DNA from 2 places in the Bacillus sp. SCT118 genome. Region 1 is predicted to be linked to the other one. Evidence: a T-box and tRNA genes for the amino acid it is inferred to sense, from the RefSeq annotation. Region 1 holds a T-box; the other holds one or more tRNA genes.
The links. The T-box of region 1 lies ahead of valS (valine--tRNA ligase). A T-box ahead of a tRNA ligase gene usually reads a tRNA of that ligase, here a tRNA-Val.
Positions count from the first base shown of each region.

Region 1 (7,824 bases):
CTGGATCTTCACTCCAGCTTTTATTGCTGATTTCACTTGCATCATAGAGATCTTTTGCAAGAGAAGCACGCGGGAAATCAAAAGAAGCAAAATGAATCGCATGAGCAATGATTTCCAGTCTTTTAATCATGTTCTGATACGGTTTGTCCTTTAACGCGCTAAACACCACAGAAATGCGTGAATTGGCGAAACGCTGCTTCATCGTTTCCGCCAGCTTTTCGACACCTTCTTCGTTATGCGCACCGTCTAAATATACCGGAGGATGCTCCTGAACAAGCTCTAACCGTCCCGGCCAAGCAGCATTCACAAGCCCTCTCCTTAACGCTTCGTCACTGATATGGGCAATATTCTCCTTATTGAGCCACTCCGCTGCCAAAATGGACAAAGCAGCATTTTGTCTTTGATGGGTGCCAATCAGAGATGTCCGAATATCTTCATAGCATTTCTCTTCCGTTTTGAATGAAAACTGTTCTCCTGCAGGCAGAGCCTCTTCATTGAAAATAACACATGCATCATGCAATGACTGGAACGGCGCAGCATGCCGTTGAGCTTCATGGCGGATGACCTGTAAAGCTTCCGGCTGGGTAACTGCTGTAACGATTGGAATACCTTCTTTAATAATACCGGCCTTTTCTCCTGCAATTTCTTCAATGGTGTTTCCCAAAATGTTCATATGATCGTGTCCGATGCTTGTAATCACAGTTAAGAGCGGTTCAACCACATTAGTAGAATCGAATCTACCGCCCAGACCTGTTTCAAAAATAACAAAATCGACCTTATGAAACTCTGCGAAATATAAAAATGCACAAGCTGTCATAATTTCAAATTCTGTCGGCTGTCCGTATTCCGTTTGATCAAGGGCTTCAACGTGCGGTTTCATTTGATTGACAAGTGCTGTCCATTCCTCATCTGAAATCGGTATCCCGTTTACGCTGATCCGTTCATTAAACGTAATAATATAAGGTGATGTAAATGTTCCAACCGTATATCCGGCTTCCTGCAGCATAGAACGGATAAAAGCGACAGTTGATCCTTTACCGTTTGTTCCTGCGACGTGGAACGCCCGGATTTTTTTTTCAGGATGTCCTAACCGCGCCATCAGCTGTTTCATTCGGCCAAGTCCGGGCTTCACCCCGAATTTCAGCCTCCCGTGAATCCAGCTGCGCGCATCTTGATATGCAGTAAACAATGATAATCCCCTCTTTTATAAGACAAGGCGGTTTCTCTAGAAACCGCCCCGGCTTTTCATTAACCCTTCAGCTCAGCCATTCGTTTTTGAACAGCGTCACGCTTCGCCACATAATCTTTTTCTTTTTCACGTTCTTCATCAATTACGTGTGCAGGCGCTTTTTTCATAAATCCTTCATTTCCAAGTTTCTTTTGGACACGCTCAACTTCTTTTGTCAGTTTATCAAATTCTTTTTGCAGACGGGCAATTTCTTCATCAATATTGATTAAGCCTTCAAGCGGAAGAATAACCTCTGCTCCTGAGACAACGGCCGTCATCGCCTTATCAACAGCCTCAATATCGGTGCCGATTTTAAGCACGCTCGGATTCGTAAAACGTTCAACATATGAACGGTTCGCTTCGAGGCGGGCCGCTATTTCGTCTGTGCTTGTTTTAATATATAGTTCAACCTGCTTGCTCATTGGCGTATTGACTTCACTGCGGATATTACGCACAGAACGGATCAGCTCAACAAGAAGCTTCATGTCAGCTGCCGCTTCAGTATCGGTATGCTCCGGCACTACTACAGGCCATTGACTTACTGTAATCGATTCCCCTTGGTGAGGAAGGTGCTGCCAAATTTCCTCCGTTAAGAATGGCATAAACGGATGGAGCAGACGCATCGTTTGATCAAGTACGTAAGCAAGGATGGAACGGGTAGTTTTCTTAGCCGCTTCGTCTTCTCCATAAAGCGGAAGCTTCGCCATTTCAATATACCAATCACAGAAATCATCCCAGATAAAGTTATATAAATGGCGTCCTACTTCACCAAATTCATATCGGTCAGCAAGCTGGGTCACGTGCTCGATCGTTTCATTTAATCGCGTTAAAATCCACTTGTCAGCGACTGACTTTTCGCCTGACAGATCAAGCTCATCGTACGTCATGCCATCCATATTCATTAATGCAAAACGGGAGGCATTCCAAATTTTATTGGCAAAATTCCAGGTCGATTCCACTTTTTCATAGCTGAAGCGCAGATCCTGGCCAGGAGAGCTTCCAGTCGCAAGGAAATAACGCAGAGAATCGGCTCCGTACTTGTCAATCACATCCATCGGGTCGACACCGTTGCCAAGAGATTTACTCATTTTCCGGCCTTGCTCGTCACGGATTAAGCCGTGGATTAAAACATCTTTGAACGGGCGCTCGCCTGTAAATTCAATGCCTTGGAAAATCATGCGTGATACCCAGAAGAAAATGATATCGTACCCTGTCACGAGAACATCTGTCGGATAGTAGCGTTTAAAGTCTTCAGCCGTTACATCAGGCCAGCCCATTGTGGAGAAAGGCCATAGCGCAGAACTGAACCATGTATCCAGTACGTCTGTATCCTGTTCCCAAATTTCGCTGTCTTCCGGCGCTTCAAGCCCGACATATAGCTCGCCTGTTTCTTTATGATACCAGGCAGGAATACGATGGCCCCACCACAATTGACGGGAGATACACCAGTCGCGAATGTTTTCCATCCAGTGTAAATACGTTTTTTCGAAACGGTCAGGCACAAAGTTGACCTTTTCTTCTTTCTTTTGCAACTCAATCGCTGCATCAGCAAGCGGCTGCATGCGCACAAACCATTGTGTAGAAAGATAAGGCTCCACAACAGCCCCGCTTCGTTCACTATGGCCGACAGAGTGCATATGATCCTCGATCTTGAAGAGAACTCCCGCCTCCTGTAAATCTTTTACGAGCTTTTTGCGGCATTCAAAACGATCCATACCTTGATATTGCAGCGCATTTTCATTCATCGTGCCATCTTCATTCATGACAAGAATGCGTTCTAAATTGTGGCGGTTGCCAAGCTCGAAGTCGTTCGGATCATGAGCAGGCGTAATTTTCACGGCACCTGAACCAAATTCCATATCAACATAGTCATCACCGACAATCGGAATTTCACGATTTACAATCGGCAGGATCACCGTTTTTCCGATAAGGTGTTTATAGCGCTCGTCTTCAGGGTGAACGGCAACAGCTGTATCACCGAGCATTGTTTCAGGACGTGTCGTCGCAATTTCAATTGAGCCTGAACCGTCAGCAAGCGGATAGCTCATATGATAGAACGCGCCTTTAACATCCTTGTAAATCACCTCAATGTCGGATAGGGCTGTTTTTGTCGCTGGGTCCCAGTTAATAATATATTCGCCTCTGTAGATCAGGCCTTTTTCATAAAGCTTAACGAATACTTCCCTTACCGCTTTGCTCAAGCCTTCATCCAGCGTAAAACGTTCACGGGAATAATCTAGGCCAAGACCTAATTTCGCCCACTGGCTGCGAATAAAGTCAGCATATTCTTCCTTCCACTTCCACGTTTCTTCGAGGAATTTTTCACGGCCTAAATCGTAGCGAGATTTGCCTTCTTCACGAAGTTTCGCCTCCACTTTAGCCTGTGTCGCGATGCCGGCGTGGTCCATGCCTGGAAGCCACAGCACATCATAGCCCTGCATGCGTTTCATTCTTGTTACAATGTCTTGCAGCGTTGTGTCCCATGCGTGGCCAAGGTGAAGTCTTCCTGTTACGTTTGGCGGCGGGATGACAACAGAGTATGGCTCTTTTGTCTGGTCACTGCCCGCTTCAAAAAATTTGCCTTTTAGCCAAAAATCATATCGGTCTTTTTCAACCGCTGCCGGATCATATTTCGTCGGCATTGTTTGTTCATTCGTTTCCATCATAACCCTCCAGCATGTTTAAAAATGGCTGAGAACGAAAAAAGAGCTCTTCATCCCTGTAAAAGGACGAAAAGCTCTTTCGCGGTACCACCTTTTTTCATGAACTCTATCAGTTCATGCACTTATAACGGATAACGGGTGTTTCCCGAATTTCTCTACTCTTCTTTCAAGAAATTATGCTCCCGGGCGACCTTCCAATCAGACAACATAAGAAGCCTTTCAGCAAACGGCTTCTCTCTCTGCATGCGCCTTTTTTGTACTCTTCCCGTTCTAAGCAGGTGTATTTATCAGCTCATTGTATACATTATTTATGTTCTTTATTATAGTAAAAGTGTTTTTGATTCGTCAATCATCTTTTCCAAAAACACCGCTTTCTATACAGATGGGCAGGCACCTATTGCCCAAGTTTACATATGATACTTGTAAATGCGTAGAGGAGGATGCACCGTGAAGAAACGTTTCAGCTCTTATTCGCTGCCGCCATGGGTAAGGCAAATTCGGCTTGTATCCGCACAAGTGATTATTCCCATTACGATTTTTCAAGGAATCAGAACCATTTTCTTTCCGACAACCTTTGATGTTTTGCTGCTCGCAATCCTAATCTTTTTAGCTTGCGCCCTTCATTTAGAATGGATATAAACAAACAAGTCCGCGCCATTAAGACGTGGACTCGTTTTCAGCCTGAAATTTTTTCTCTTGTTCAATCTGATGGATTTTCATCACAAACGGCTCTATATTTTTCATTTGCCAATAAGCCTTTAATAATTGTGTACATTCCTCTTTTTCATGCTGTCTTTTCCCAGTTTGATAACCGTTCAGCACCTTGTACATGGCTGCCGGATATGCCATATAGCTGAGAAAAAGGCTGACTTCCGCTTCACGCAAAGGGAATGATTTCGTATATCCATAAAACCATTCGACGCATTCCGGACAAGCTTTCGGAAAGCCTCTGAACATTTTTGTATAAAAGCCGAGCAGGTCGTTTTGCGGCGGACCGACAGATGCTCTTTCGAAGTTTGTAAAATATCCGGTCCCGGCATCATTATACAGAAAATGGTGTATAGACAGGCTGCCGTGGTTCATTACAACCCTTGAAACGTCCTTTTCCTTTGCAGACTCATACCAGTCCTCCAACCGTTCCAGCGCAAAATTCACCGCGGAAATGGTTTCTGAAAAATAGGTTATGGCCTGGAGTTCAAAAGGAGAAAGGTACCACTCCTTCTCCGCTCTATCCACAAACTGCTCATAGAAAATTTTATCTTGTTCCCACTTTTTTTTCGTTTGCCCGTAATAACGTTCAATCTCATCACGTCTAACCTTTAGTTCCTGCGCGGTTCTCTCGTGAAGACGGGCTGTTTCTCTAAATAAATAAGCATGCTTCTGATCCCGCTCTTCCTCTTGGTCAAATTGGAGCCAAGGCATTAAATAGTAGGTATCTCCGTATTGTATGCCTGCTGAGAAAAACTCACCGCTATTTGTTCTGTAAACGGGAACGAATGAACGAAAGCCTTTTTCCTCAATCGCCACCATATGATCTGTAAAATGCTTGCCGCGACCCTCTTTCAATTTTTTCAGGGCAAATATGCCGTAGTCTGTATACACTTTCCAAACAAGAGGACTGACAGGCTCAATAAATTGAGCAGTCAGTCCGTATTCCTGAAGAACCGATTGGGTATCTTCCATTTCATTCACCACATTTTCCGATCACTTACGGTTTACGCATGGCTATTTTTATATTGAGGAATATAGAGAATCTGTCCTGCTTTTAATTCATCATCCAAGGCTAAAGAATTCATCCTGATCAGCTGCTGGGATGTAATTTCATACCGTTCGCATAAACGCTCGATCGTATCTTCCTGCTGCACAATACAAATTTTCATTCTTGAAAACTCATCCGCTTCTTTTGTAAAGAGTTTGGTTAAATAAAGAGAATTATCACTTTCCTTTGTTTGAGGTTCCTTCGTTTCAGCAGCAGGAGCAACCCTAGGAACAGCATCCGTTTCCTTCCTTTCAGTCTCAGAAGATTCAGGCAGCTGGAAGGATTGAAAAGGTGTTTCTTCCTTAGGCTCTTCAGCTGATGGTGTTTTTCTCACTTCAATTTCGAAGCTCTCTTCCTCTTGTTCTTCCTCCTCCAGCAGCTTAGGCGCTGAATAAAAAGAATCCTCCTCTTCTTGTTCAGGCAGGAAGGTACGGTATGCCGGTTCAGGCAATTCTTCTTGAGATGCCTCCTCCGAGCTTGTTTTTTGGTTGAAATGGAAATGTAAATCGGCTTTGTCATTCTCCACATATACAGCTGAAGCTGTTTCTCTGCTATCTTCTACGGAGAGAGCGGCCTCTGATACACTCTCCAAAGCTTCATCCGGTTCCGCCTCTTCTTGGCAAAGCGCAGGATCAGCCTGATCCGATTGAGCTGCTTCTTCATTTTGAGCCTCTTGGCGCAGCGCATATTCATGATTGGGAGACACTGTTGTTTCCGTTTTTTCCTCAGCAATCACAGTCTCTGAATGAAGCTCAGCTTCCAAAGCAGGCGATTCTTCTGCTCCAGCGTGTTCACGAAGCTCAGTCTCCGCTGGAGCGTCTGCTTCTTCACGAACATCCGCTATTGCAGCTGCCGGCTCTGCCGTTTCTTTTTTTGCTTTAACGATCTCTTGAATCTCTATTTCTGAAGGATCAGGTTCTGGCTCAGATTCTTCTGTTTCCGATTCAGCACGAACTTCCGTTTCCGGCACAGCAAGCTCTTCTGACTCTTCTTCCTCTTTCACATCTTCTCTGGCCTCTGGTTCTGAAGCAACCGATTCAGGCGGCTCAGATTTTGCTTTTTCTGTCTCCAGTTCTTCACGGAGCCCCGCTTTCGAGATAAAAAGTTCTGGCGGTTCGGCTGGCGGTTCATGCTGAAGAACTGCTTCCTCTGCCGATGATGCACCCGGTTCTTCTACTACACTATGTGCCGGCGGCTCTGAAAGCTCTTCCTCCCTGAATGCCGCAGGAGCTTCATATAAAGGTATCTCCTGCTCTTTGTCTTGCGTATCGTCCAGAAGCCCTTCGATCGCTAAATCAGCTTGAATTGTTAAAATGCGCGAATCCGTCAATTGATAGTCAAATGCGTCAATAAAGACGAAGACATCCTGTAAATGGCTCACTTTATTTTTCGGAATGGTAATATCCACAGGAAAACAGTGAGTCAGTTCCGCACTTCCATCCTCTCTCTTTCTAACTTGTTCAACAAACCGCTTATCTGTATAAATCTCTTCGGTATGTTTGTTTTGATCTATGTTGTACTCACCTGTAAGTTCAAGCGATCCTATGATTGATACATAATCATTTACTTCCTGAACCCTAATATCAGGATCTAATGAAATAGAAAGCAGTTCAGAAACTTCCTGTCCTTTTTGGAAACAGATCGATTCTTCTACAGAAAATTGCAATCGATGATTTTGCGGCAAGTTCATATCCTCCTTTCATCTAATCCTTAAAATTAGATGTCACTAAAGGTGTATGTATGAACTGGAGAAAATATGAGTGGGAGAGCACGAAAAAACCGGCACAAGTAGTCCTTGATACCGGTTTTCACTCTTATCTGCGGCTGATCTCAGCAAATACTTTCTCAGCTGCCTGGATTGTGTTTTCAATATCTTCATCAGTATGGGCCGTTGAGAGGAAAAGACCTTCGAATTGTGATGGCGGAAGGAATACCCCTTCATTTGCCATCCCTTTATAATAGCTTGCGAACAGCTTCAAATCAGATGATTTCGCTGTTTCATAATTGATGACTGGTTCGTTTGTAAAGAAGAAACCGATCATCGAACCTGCACGGTTAAAGGTATGCGGAATGCCATGTGCCTCGGCGGCTTTTGAAATTCCTTCTTCCAGTCTGTCGCCTTTTTTGATGAAATTCTTGTAGGAATCAGGTGTCAGCTGTTTCAATGTCTCTAA
Region 1 is NZ_CP191225.1:1,381,155-1,388,978, reverse strand. Features, by position in the region: gene ACQVGT_RS06970 (bifunctional folylpolyglutamate synthase/dihydrofolate synthase) at 1-1,189, opposite strand, end outside; gene valS (valine--tRNA ligase) at 1,249-3,891, opposite strand; T-box leader at 3,951-4,173, opposite strand; gene ACQVGT_RS06960 (YszA family small membrane protein) at 4,339-4,530, shown strand; gene cotN (spore coat protein CotN) at 4,549-5,574, opposite strand; gene spoVID (spore coat morphogenetic protein SpoVID) at 5,607-7,334, opposite strand; gene hemL (glutamate-1-semialdehyde 2,1-aminomutase) at 7,465-7,824, opposite strand, start outside.

Region 2 (7,824 bases), 300 kb from region 1:
GAAATGCCAATCGAACCTGGAGATAGCTGGTTCTCTCCGAAATAGCTTTAGGGCTAGCCTCAAGGTAAGAGTCTTGGAGGTAGAGCACTGATTGGACTAGGGGCCCCTACCGGGTTACCGAATTCAGTCAAACTCCGAATGCCAATGACTTATCCTTGGGAGTCAGACTGCGAGTGATAAGATCCGTAGTCGAAAGGGAAACAGCCCAGACCGCCAGCTAAGGTCCCAAAGTATACGTTAAGTGGAAAAGGATGTGGAGTTGCTTAGACAACCAGGATGTTGGCTTAGAAGCAGCCACCATTTAAAGAGTGCGTAATAGCTCACTGGTCGAGTGACTCTGCGCCGAAAATGTACCGGGGCTAAACGTATCACCGAAGCTGCGGACTGTTCTTCGAACAGTGGTAGGAGAGCGTTCTAAGGGCTGTGAAGCCAGACCGGAAGGACTGGTGGAGCGCTTAGAAGTGAGAATGCCGGTATGAGTAGCGAAAGAGGGGTGAGAATCCCCTCCACCGAATGCCTAAGGTTTCCTGAGGAAGGCTCGTCCGCTCAGGGTTAGTCGGGACCTAAGCCGAGGCCGAAAGGCGTAGGCGATGGACAACAGGTTGATATTCCTGTACCACCTCCTCACCATTTGAGCAATGGGGGGACGCAGGAGGATAGGGTAAGCGCGGTATTGGATATCCGCGTCCAAGCAGTTAGGCTGGGAAATAGGCAAATCCGTTTCCCATAAGGCTGAGCTGTGATGGCGAGCGAAATATAGTAGCGAAGTTCCTGATTCCACACTGCCAAGAAAAGCCTCTAGCGAGGTGAGAGGTGCCCGTACCGCAAACCGACACAGGTAGGCGAGGAGAGAATCCTAAGGTGATCGAGAGAACTCTCGTTAAGGAACTCGGCAAAATGACCCCGTAACTTCGGGAGAAGGGGTGCTCTGTTAGGGTGCAAGCCCGAGAGAGCCGCAGTGAATAGGCCCAGGCGACTGTTTAGCAAAAACACAGGTCTCTGCGAAGCCGTAAGGCGAAGTATAGGGGCTGACGCCTGCCCGGTGCTGGAAGGTTAAGAGGAGCGCTTAGCGTAAGCGAAGGTGCGAATTGAAGCCCCAGTAAACGGCGGCCGTAACTATAACGGTCCTAAGGTAGCGAAATTCCTTGTCGGGTAAGTTCCGACCCGCACGAAAGGCGCAACGATCTGGGCACTGTCTCAACGAGAGACTCGGTGAAATTATAGTACCTGTGAAGATGCAGGTTACCCGCGACAGGACGGAAAGACCCCGTGGAGCTTTACTGCAGCCTGATATTGAATGTTGGTACAGCTTGTACAGGATAGGTAGGAGCCTTGGAAACCGGAGCGCCAGCTTCGGTGGAGGCATCGGTGGGATACTACCCTGGCTGTATTGACCTTCTAACCCGCCGCCCTTATCGGGCGGGGAGACAGTGTCAGGTGGGCAGTTTGACTGGGGCGGTCGCCTCCTAAAAGGTAACGGAGGCGCCCAAAGGTTCCCTCAGAATGGTTGGAAATCATTCGCAGAGTGTAAAGGCACAAGGGAGCTTGACTGCGAGACCTACAAGTCGAGCAGGGACGAAAGTCGGGCTTAGTGATCCGGTGGTTCCGCATGGAAGGGCCATCGCTCAACGGATAAAAGCTACCCCGGGGATAACAGGCTTATCTCCCCCAAGAGTCCACATCGACGGGGAGGTTTGGCACCTCGATGTCGGCTCATCGCATCCTGGGGCTGTAGTCGGTCCCAAGGGTTGGGCTGTTCGCCCATTAAAGCGGTACGCGAGCTGGGTTCAGAACGTCGTGAGACAGTTCGGTCCCTATCCGTCGTGGGCGCAGGAAATTTGAGAGGAGCTGTCCTTAGTACGAGAGGACCGGGATGGACGCACCGCTGGTGTACCAGTTGTTCTGCCAAGGGCATCGCTGGGTAGCTATGTGCGGACGGGATAAGTGCTGAAAGCATCTAAGCATGAAGCCCCCCTCAAGATGAGATTTCCCATTCCGCAAGGAAGTAAGATCCCTGAAAGATGATCAGGTTGATAGGTCTGAGGTGGAAGTGTGGCGACACATGGAGCTGACAGATACTAATCGATCGAGGACTTAACCACATTTTGAATGATGTCACACCTGTTATCTAGTTTTGAGAGAACACTCTCAATTTGTTTGGTGGCGATAGCGAAGAGGTCACACCCGTTCCCATGCCGAACACGGAAGTTAAGCTCTTCAGCGTCGATGGTAGTCGGGGGTTTCCCCCTGTGAGAGTAGGACGCCGCCAAGCAATTGCACGTTAGTGCAATTATGGAGGATTAGCTCAGCTGGGAGAGCATCTGCCTTACAAGCAGAGGGTCGGCGGTTCGAGCCCGTCATCCTCCACCATTTTTCATTATACATATCGGTTTTACATATATGCCGGTGTAGCTCAATTGGTAGAGCAACTGACTTGTAATCAGTAGGTTGGGGGTTCAAGTCCTCTTGCCGGCACCACTTTTATATGATATAATATTCAAGTCTCTTGTAAGAAGAGCCATTAGCTCAGTTGGTAGAGCATCTGACTTTTAATCAGAGGGTCGAAGGTTCGAGTCCTTCATGGCTCACCATTTACATGTTGCGGATGTGGCGGAATTGGCAGACGCGCTAGAATCAGGCTCTAGTGTCTTTACAGACGTGGGGGTTCAAGTCCCTTCATCCGCACCATTTCTGCGGAAGTAGTTCAGTGGTAGAACACCACCTTGCCAAGGTGGGGGTCGCGGGTTCGAATCCCGTCTTCCGCTCCAACTATACCATCCACGCCGGGGTGGTGGAATTGGCAGACACACAGGACTTAAAATCCTGCGGTAGGTGACTACCGTGCCGGTTCAAGTCCGGCCCTCGGCATTAAGTTTTGCGCCCGTAGCTCAATTGGATAGAGCGTTTGACTACGGATCAAAAGGTTAGGGGTTCGACTCCTCTCGGGCGCGCCATGATCTATATGAAATCGGGAAGTAGCTCAGCTTGGTAGAGCACATGGTTTGGGACCATGGGGTCGCAGGTTCGAATCCTGTCTTCCCGACCATTCTTGGGGCCTTAGCTCAGCTGGGAGAGCGCCTGCTTTGCACGCAGGAGGTCAGCGGTTCGATCCCGCTAGGCTCCACTTGGTTTCAAAAAATATTTGGCGGTGTAGCTCAGCTGGCTAGAGCGTACGGTTCATACCCGTGAGGTCGGGGGTTCGATCCCCTCCGCCGCTACCAATGGACCTTTAGCTCAGTTGGTTAGAGCAGACGGCTCATAACCGTCCGGTCGTAGGTTCGAGTCCTACAAGGTCCACCACTATACGGAGGAATACCCAAGTCTGGCTGAAGGGATCGGTCTTGAAAACCGACAGGGGTGTCAAAGCCCGCGGGGGTTCGAATCCCTCTTCCTCCGCCATACATATTCCTAATCATCGCGGGGTGGAGCAGTTCGGTAGCTCGTCGGGCTCATAACCCGAAGGTCGCAGGTTCAAATCCTGCCCCCGCAACCAAATTTTAAAATGGTCCGGTAGTTCAGTTGGTTAGAATGCCTGCCTGTCACGCAGGAGGTCGCGGGTTCGAGTCCCGTCCGGACCGCCATTTAAATACTTAGGCTCGGTAGCTCAGTTGGTAGAGCAACGGACTGAAAATCCGTGTGTCGGCGGTTCGATTCCGTCCCGAGCCACCATTTATCATTATATTTTGGCGGTTGTGGCGAAGTGGTTAACGCACCAGATTGTGGCTCTGGCATTCGTGGGTTCGATTCCCATCAATCGCCCCAAATAAAAATTGCGGGTGTAGTTTAGTGGTAAAACCTCAGCCTTCCAAGCTGATGTCGTGGGTTCGATTCCCATCACCCGCTCCATTTCTATATCGTCATGGGCCTGTAGCTCAGCTGGTTAGAGCGCACGCCTGATAAGCGTGAGGTCGATGGTTCGAGTCCATTCAGGCCCACCATGACTTTTGTATTCCACAGTAGCTCAGTGGTAGAGCTATCGGCTGTTAACCGATCGGTCGCAGGTTCGAATCCTGCCTGTGGAGCCAAATGGAGAAGTACTCAAGTGGCTGAAGAGGCGCCCCTGCTAAGGGTGTAGGTCGTGTAAGCGGCGCGAGGGTTCAAATCCCTCCTTCTCCGCCATATGATTACAGATATAATAATTATCGGCCCGTTGGTCAAGCGGTTAAGACACCGCCCTTTCACGGCGGTAACACGGGTTCGAATCCCGTACGGGTCATCCAGAAGCCTTGCATATCCTGCAAGGTTTTTTTGTTTTATAAATCATGATATGTCTTAGATTTTGTTCTTTATTTTAAAAACAGACTACAAAAATCTCCATATATTTCGTTTTTCTTCAGAAAATGAAGTTAATTGTCTATAAGTATAAGCGCTTTCAGGAAAGGGCTTTTTTTTATTTCTTCGAATAAATACTATAAATGAAAACTATGATGTCAGAAAGGATGATTACATGGCCGCTGCCAGCCCGACAGCACATGATGTTTATCTTTTTCACGAAGGCAGTCTGTTTAAAAGCTATCAGCTGTTTGGCTCGCATTACCGCGAGCTGAATGGCAAAAGCGGATATGAATTCTGTGTGTGGGCGCCTCATGCGTTGGAAGTACGAGTGGCTGGAGATTTTAACAGCTGGTCTGGAGAAGAGCATGTGATGCACAGAGTGAATGATAATGGCATTTGGACGTTATTTATTCCAGGTATAGGAGAAAAGGAACGATATAAATATGAAATCGTGACGAATAACGGTGAGATCAGGCTGAAGGCAGATCCATACGCTATTTATTCAGAAGTCAGACCAAACACAGCGTCACTTACTTACGATTTGGAAGGGTACAGCTGGCAAGATCAAAAATGGCAAAAAAAACAGAAGGCTAAGACGCTGTATGAAAAACCTGTTTTCATTTATGAACTGCATCTTGGATCTTGGAAGAAGCATTCTGATGGCAGGCATTATTCCTATAAAGAATTAAGTCAGACGCTTATCCCTTATATCAAGGAGCATGGGTTTACCCATATTGAACTGCTTCCGGTGTATGAGCATCCATATGATCGTTCATGGGGGTACCAAGGAACGGGGTATTACAGCCCGACAAGCAGGTTTGGCACGCCGCATGATCTGATGAAGTTTGTTGATGAATGTCATCAACAAAATATCGGAGTCATTTTGGATTGGGTCCCCGGACATTTTTGTAAAGATGCACATGGACTCTATATGTTTGATGGAGAACCGCTTTATGAATACAAAGAAGAACGTGATCGGGAGAACTGGTTATGGGGCACGGCAAACTTTGACCTGGGAAAACCGGAAGTTCATAGTTTTTTAATTTCGAATGCGTTGTACTGGGCGGAATTCTATCATATAGATGGATTTAGGGTTGATGCAGTGGCTAATATCTTGTATTGGCCAAATCAGGATGAACGCCACACGAATCCATATGCTGTTGATTTTTTAAAAAAACTCAATCAAACCATGAGAGAGGCATATCCCCATGTGATGATGATTGCGGAAGATTCTACAGAATGGCCTCAAGTGACAGGTGCCGTTGAGGAAGGGGGGCTTGGTTTTCATTATAAATGGAATATGGGATGGATGAATGACGTACTGAAATACATGGAGACGCCGCCCGAAGAAAGGCGGCATTGTCATCAGCTTATCTCTTTTTCATTACTATATGCGTTTAGTGAGCATTTTGTATTGCCGTTTTCTCATGATGAAGTCGTATACGGAAAAAAATCACTTCTTAATAAAATGCCTGGCGACTACTGGCAGAAATTTGCCCAGTATCGGCTTTTGCTGGGCTATATGACAGTGCATCCCGGAAAGAAATTGATCTTTATGGGATCAGAGTTTGCCCAATTTGATGAATGGAAAGATACAGAACAGCTTGATTGGTTTTTGGACTCCTTCCCCATGCATCAGAAAGCCAGCGTTTTTACGCAAGATCTTCTCCGCTTTTACCAAAAAAGCAAAATCCTTTATGAGCATGACCATCGTGCACAATCGTTTGAATGGATTGATGTCCATAATGACGAACAATCAATCTTTTCTTTTATTCGTTATGGCAAAAAGCACGGTGAGGCGCTTGTCATCATTTGTAATTTTACACCCGTGGTCTATCATCAATATGATGTTGGAGTTCCTTTTTTTACTCAATACATTGAAGTGCTTAACAGTGACAGTGAAACATATGGAGGCTCAGGACAAATCAACAAAAAGCCGTTATCGGCTAAAAAGGGAGCACTTCATCATAAACCGTGTTATATCACGATGACCATCCCCCCTTACGGCATCTCGATTTTACGGGCGGTTAAAAAAAGAGGAGAGATAAAAAGATGAAAAAACAATGTGTAGCCATGCTCCTTGCCGGCGGGAAGGGCAGCCGTCTCAGCGGATTAACAAAAAATATGGCCAAACCGGCTGTATCTTTCGGGGGAAAATACAGGATTATTGATTTTACCCTAAGCAACTGTTCTAATTCAGGCATAGACACAGTCGGGATTTTAACGCAATATCAGCCGCTTGAGCTGAATTCCTATATTGGGATCGGCAGTGCATGGGACCTGGATAGATATAATGGCGGCGTGACGGTTTTACCCCCTTATGCCGAGTCATCAGAAGTCAAATGGTATAAAGGGACGGCAAGCGCCATTTATGAAAATCTCAATTATTTGAATCAGTATGATCCTGAGTATGTACTGATTTTGTCAGGAGACCACATATACAAAATGGACTACGGCAAAATGCTTGATTATCACATTGAAAAGAAAGCAGATGTGACCATCTCTGTCATCGAAGTGGGCTGGGAGGAAGCAAGCCGGTTCGGCATCATGAAGGCCAATCCAGATGGGACGATCACACATTTTGATGAAAAGCCCAAATTCCCTAAGAGCAATCTTGCCTCAATGGGGATTTATATATTCAATTGGCCGCTTTTGAAACAGTATCTTGAGATGGACGATCAAAACCCTTATTCTAGCCACGACTTCGGCAAAGACATTATTCCTCTGCTTTTGGAGGAGAAAAAGAAGCTTTCCGCTTATCCGTTCAAGGGATATTGGAAGGATGTCGGAACGGTGCAGAGCTTGTGGGAAGCCAATATGGATTTGTTAAAAGAGGACTCGGAGCTGAAGCTGTTTGAACGCAAATGGAAAATTTACTCCGTCAATCCAAATCAGCCTCCGCAATTTATTTCATCTGATGCGCAGGTTCAAGATTCGCTTGTGAACGAAGGTTGTGTTGTATATGGAAATGTGTCTCACTCCGTTCTTTTTCAAGGTGTGACTGTCGGTAAGCATACGACTGTTACATCATCCGTCATAATGCCGGATGTGACGATTGGGGAGCATGTAGTCATTGAAAATGCCATCGTTCCTAATGGGATGGTGCTGCCGGATGGCGCAGTGATTCGCTCCGAAAAAGACATTGAAGAGGTGCTGCTCGTTTCAGAGGAATTTGTAGAAAAAGAATTGATTTAATTACTGAAGAGGGGGCAGAGTCAGTGTTCAATAATCAAATGTTAGGTGTTATAGATGAAACCACATATAAGCATTCTCTTCAGGATTTAACAGCACAGCGGTCGCTCGGGGCGATCCCTTTTGCCGGCAGGTACCGTCTGATTGATTTTATGCTTTCCAACATGGTGAATGCGGATATTAGGAGTGTTGCAATTTTTCCGAAGTATCGTTACCGTTCGCTCATGGATCACCTTGGAGCGGGTAAGGAATGGGATTTGCACCGGAAAAAGGACGGCCTCTTTTTTTTCCCGTCTCCCCATCTTCATCACGAATACGATGAATTCGGGTCCTTTCGCCAGTTTTCGGACCATCTAG
Region 2 is NZ_CP191225.1:1,078,123-1,085,946, forward strand. Features, by position in the region: rRNA gene ACQVGT_RS05380 (23S ribosomal RNA) at 1-2,102, shown strand, start outside; rRNA gene rrf (5S ribosomal RNA) at 2,157-2,272, shown strand; tRNA gene ACQVGT_RS05390 (tRNA-Val) at 2,295-2,370, shown strand; tRNA gene ACQVGT_RS05395 (tRNA-Thr) at 2,403-2,478, shown strand; tRNA gene ACQVGT_RS05400 (tRNA-Lys) at 2,516-2,591, shown strand; tRNA gene ACQVGT_RS05405 (tRNA-Leu) at 2,602-2,688, shown strand; tRNA gene ACQVGT_RS05410 (tRNA-Gly) at 2,694-2,768, shown strand; tRNA gene ACQVGT_RS05415 (tRNA-Leu) at 2,783-2,868, shown strand; tRNA gene ACQVGT_RS05420 (tRNA-Arg) at 2,878-2,954, shown strand; tRNA gene ACQVGT_RS05425 (tRNA-Pro) at 2,970-3,046, shown strand; tRNA gene ACQVGT_RS05430 (tRNA-Ala) at 3,052-3,124, shown strand; tRNA gene ACQVGT_RS05435 (tRNA-Met) at 3,145-3,221, shown strand; tRNA gene ACQVGT_RS05440 (tRNA-Ile) at 3,224-3,300, shown strand; tRNA gene ACQVGT_RS05445 (tRNA-Ser) at 3,307-3,399, shown strand; tRNA gene ACQVGT_RS05450 (tRNA-Met) at 3,417-3,493, shown strand; tRNA gene ACQVGT_RS05455 (tRNA-Asp) at 3,505-3,581, shown strand; tRNA gene ACQVGT_RS05460 (tRNA-Phe) at 3,594-3,669, shown strand; tRNA gene ACQVGT_RS05465 (tRNA-His) at 3,687-3,762, shown strand; tRNA gene ACQVGT_RS05470 (tRNA-Gly) at 3,773-3,846, shown strand; tRNA gene ACQVGT_RS05475 (tRNA-Ile) at 3,862-3,938, shown strand; tRNA gene ACQVGT_RS05480 (tRNA-Asn) at 3,951-4,025, shown strand; tRNA gene ACQVGT_RS05485 (tRNA-Ser) at 4,029-4,119, shown strand; tRNA gene ACQVGT_RS05490 (tRNA-Glu) at 4,145-4,216, shown strand; gene glgB (1,4-alpha-glucan branching enzyme) at 4,448-6,331, shown strand; gene ACQVGT_RS05500 (glucose-1-phosphate adenylyltransferase) at 6,328-7,470, shown strand; gene glgD (glucose-1-phosphate adenylyltransferase subunit GlgD) at 7,494-7,824, shown strand, end outside.
Region 2: it has a tRNA-Val gene. The T-box ahead of valS (valine--tRNA ligase) is inferred to sense a tRNA for this amino acid. The anticodon was not compared.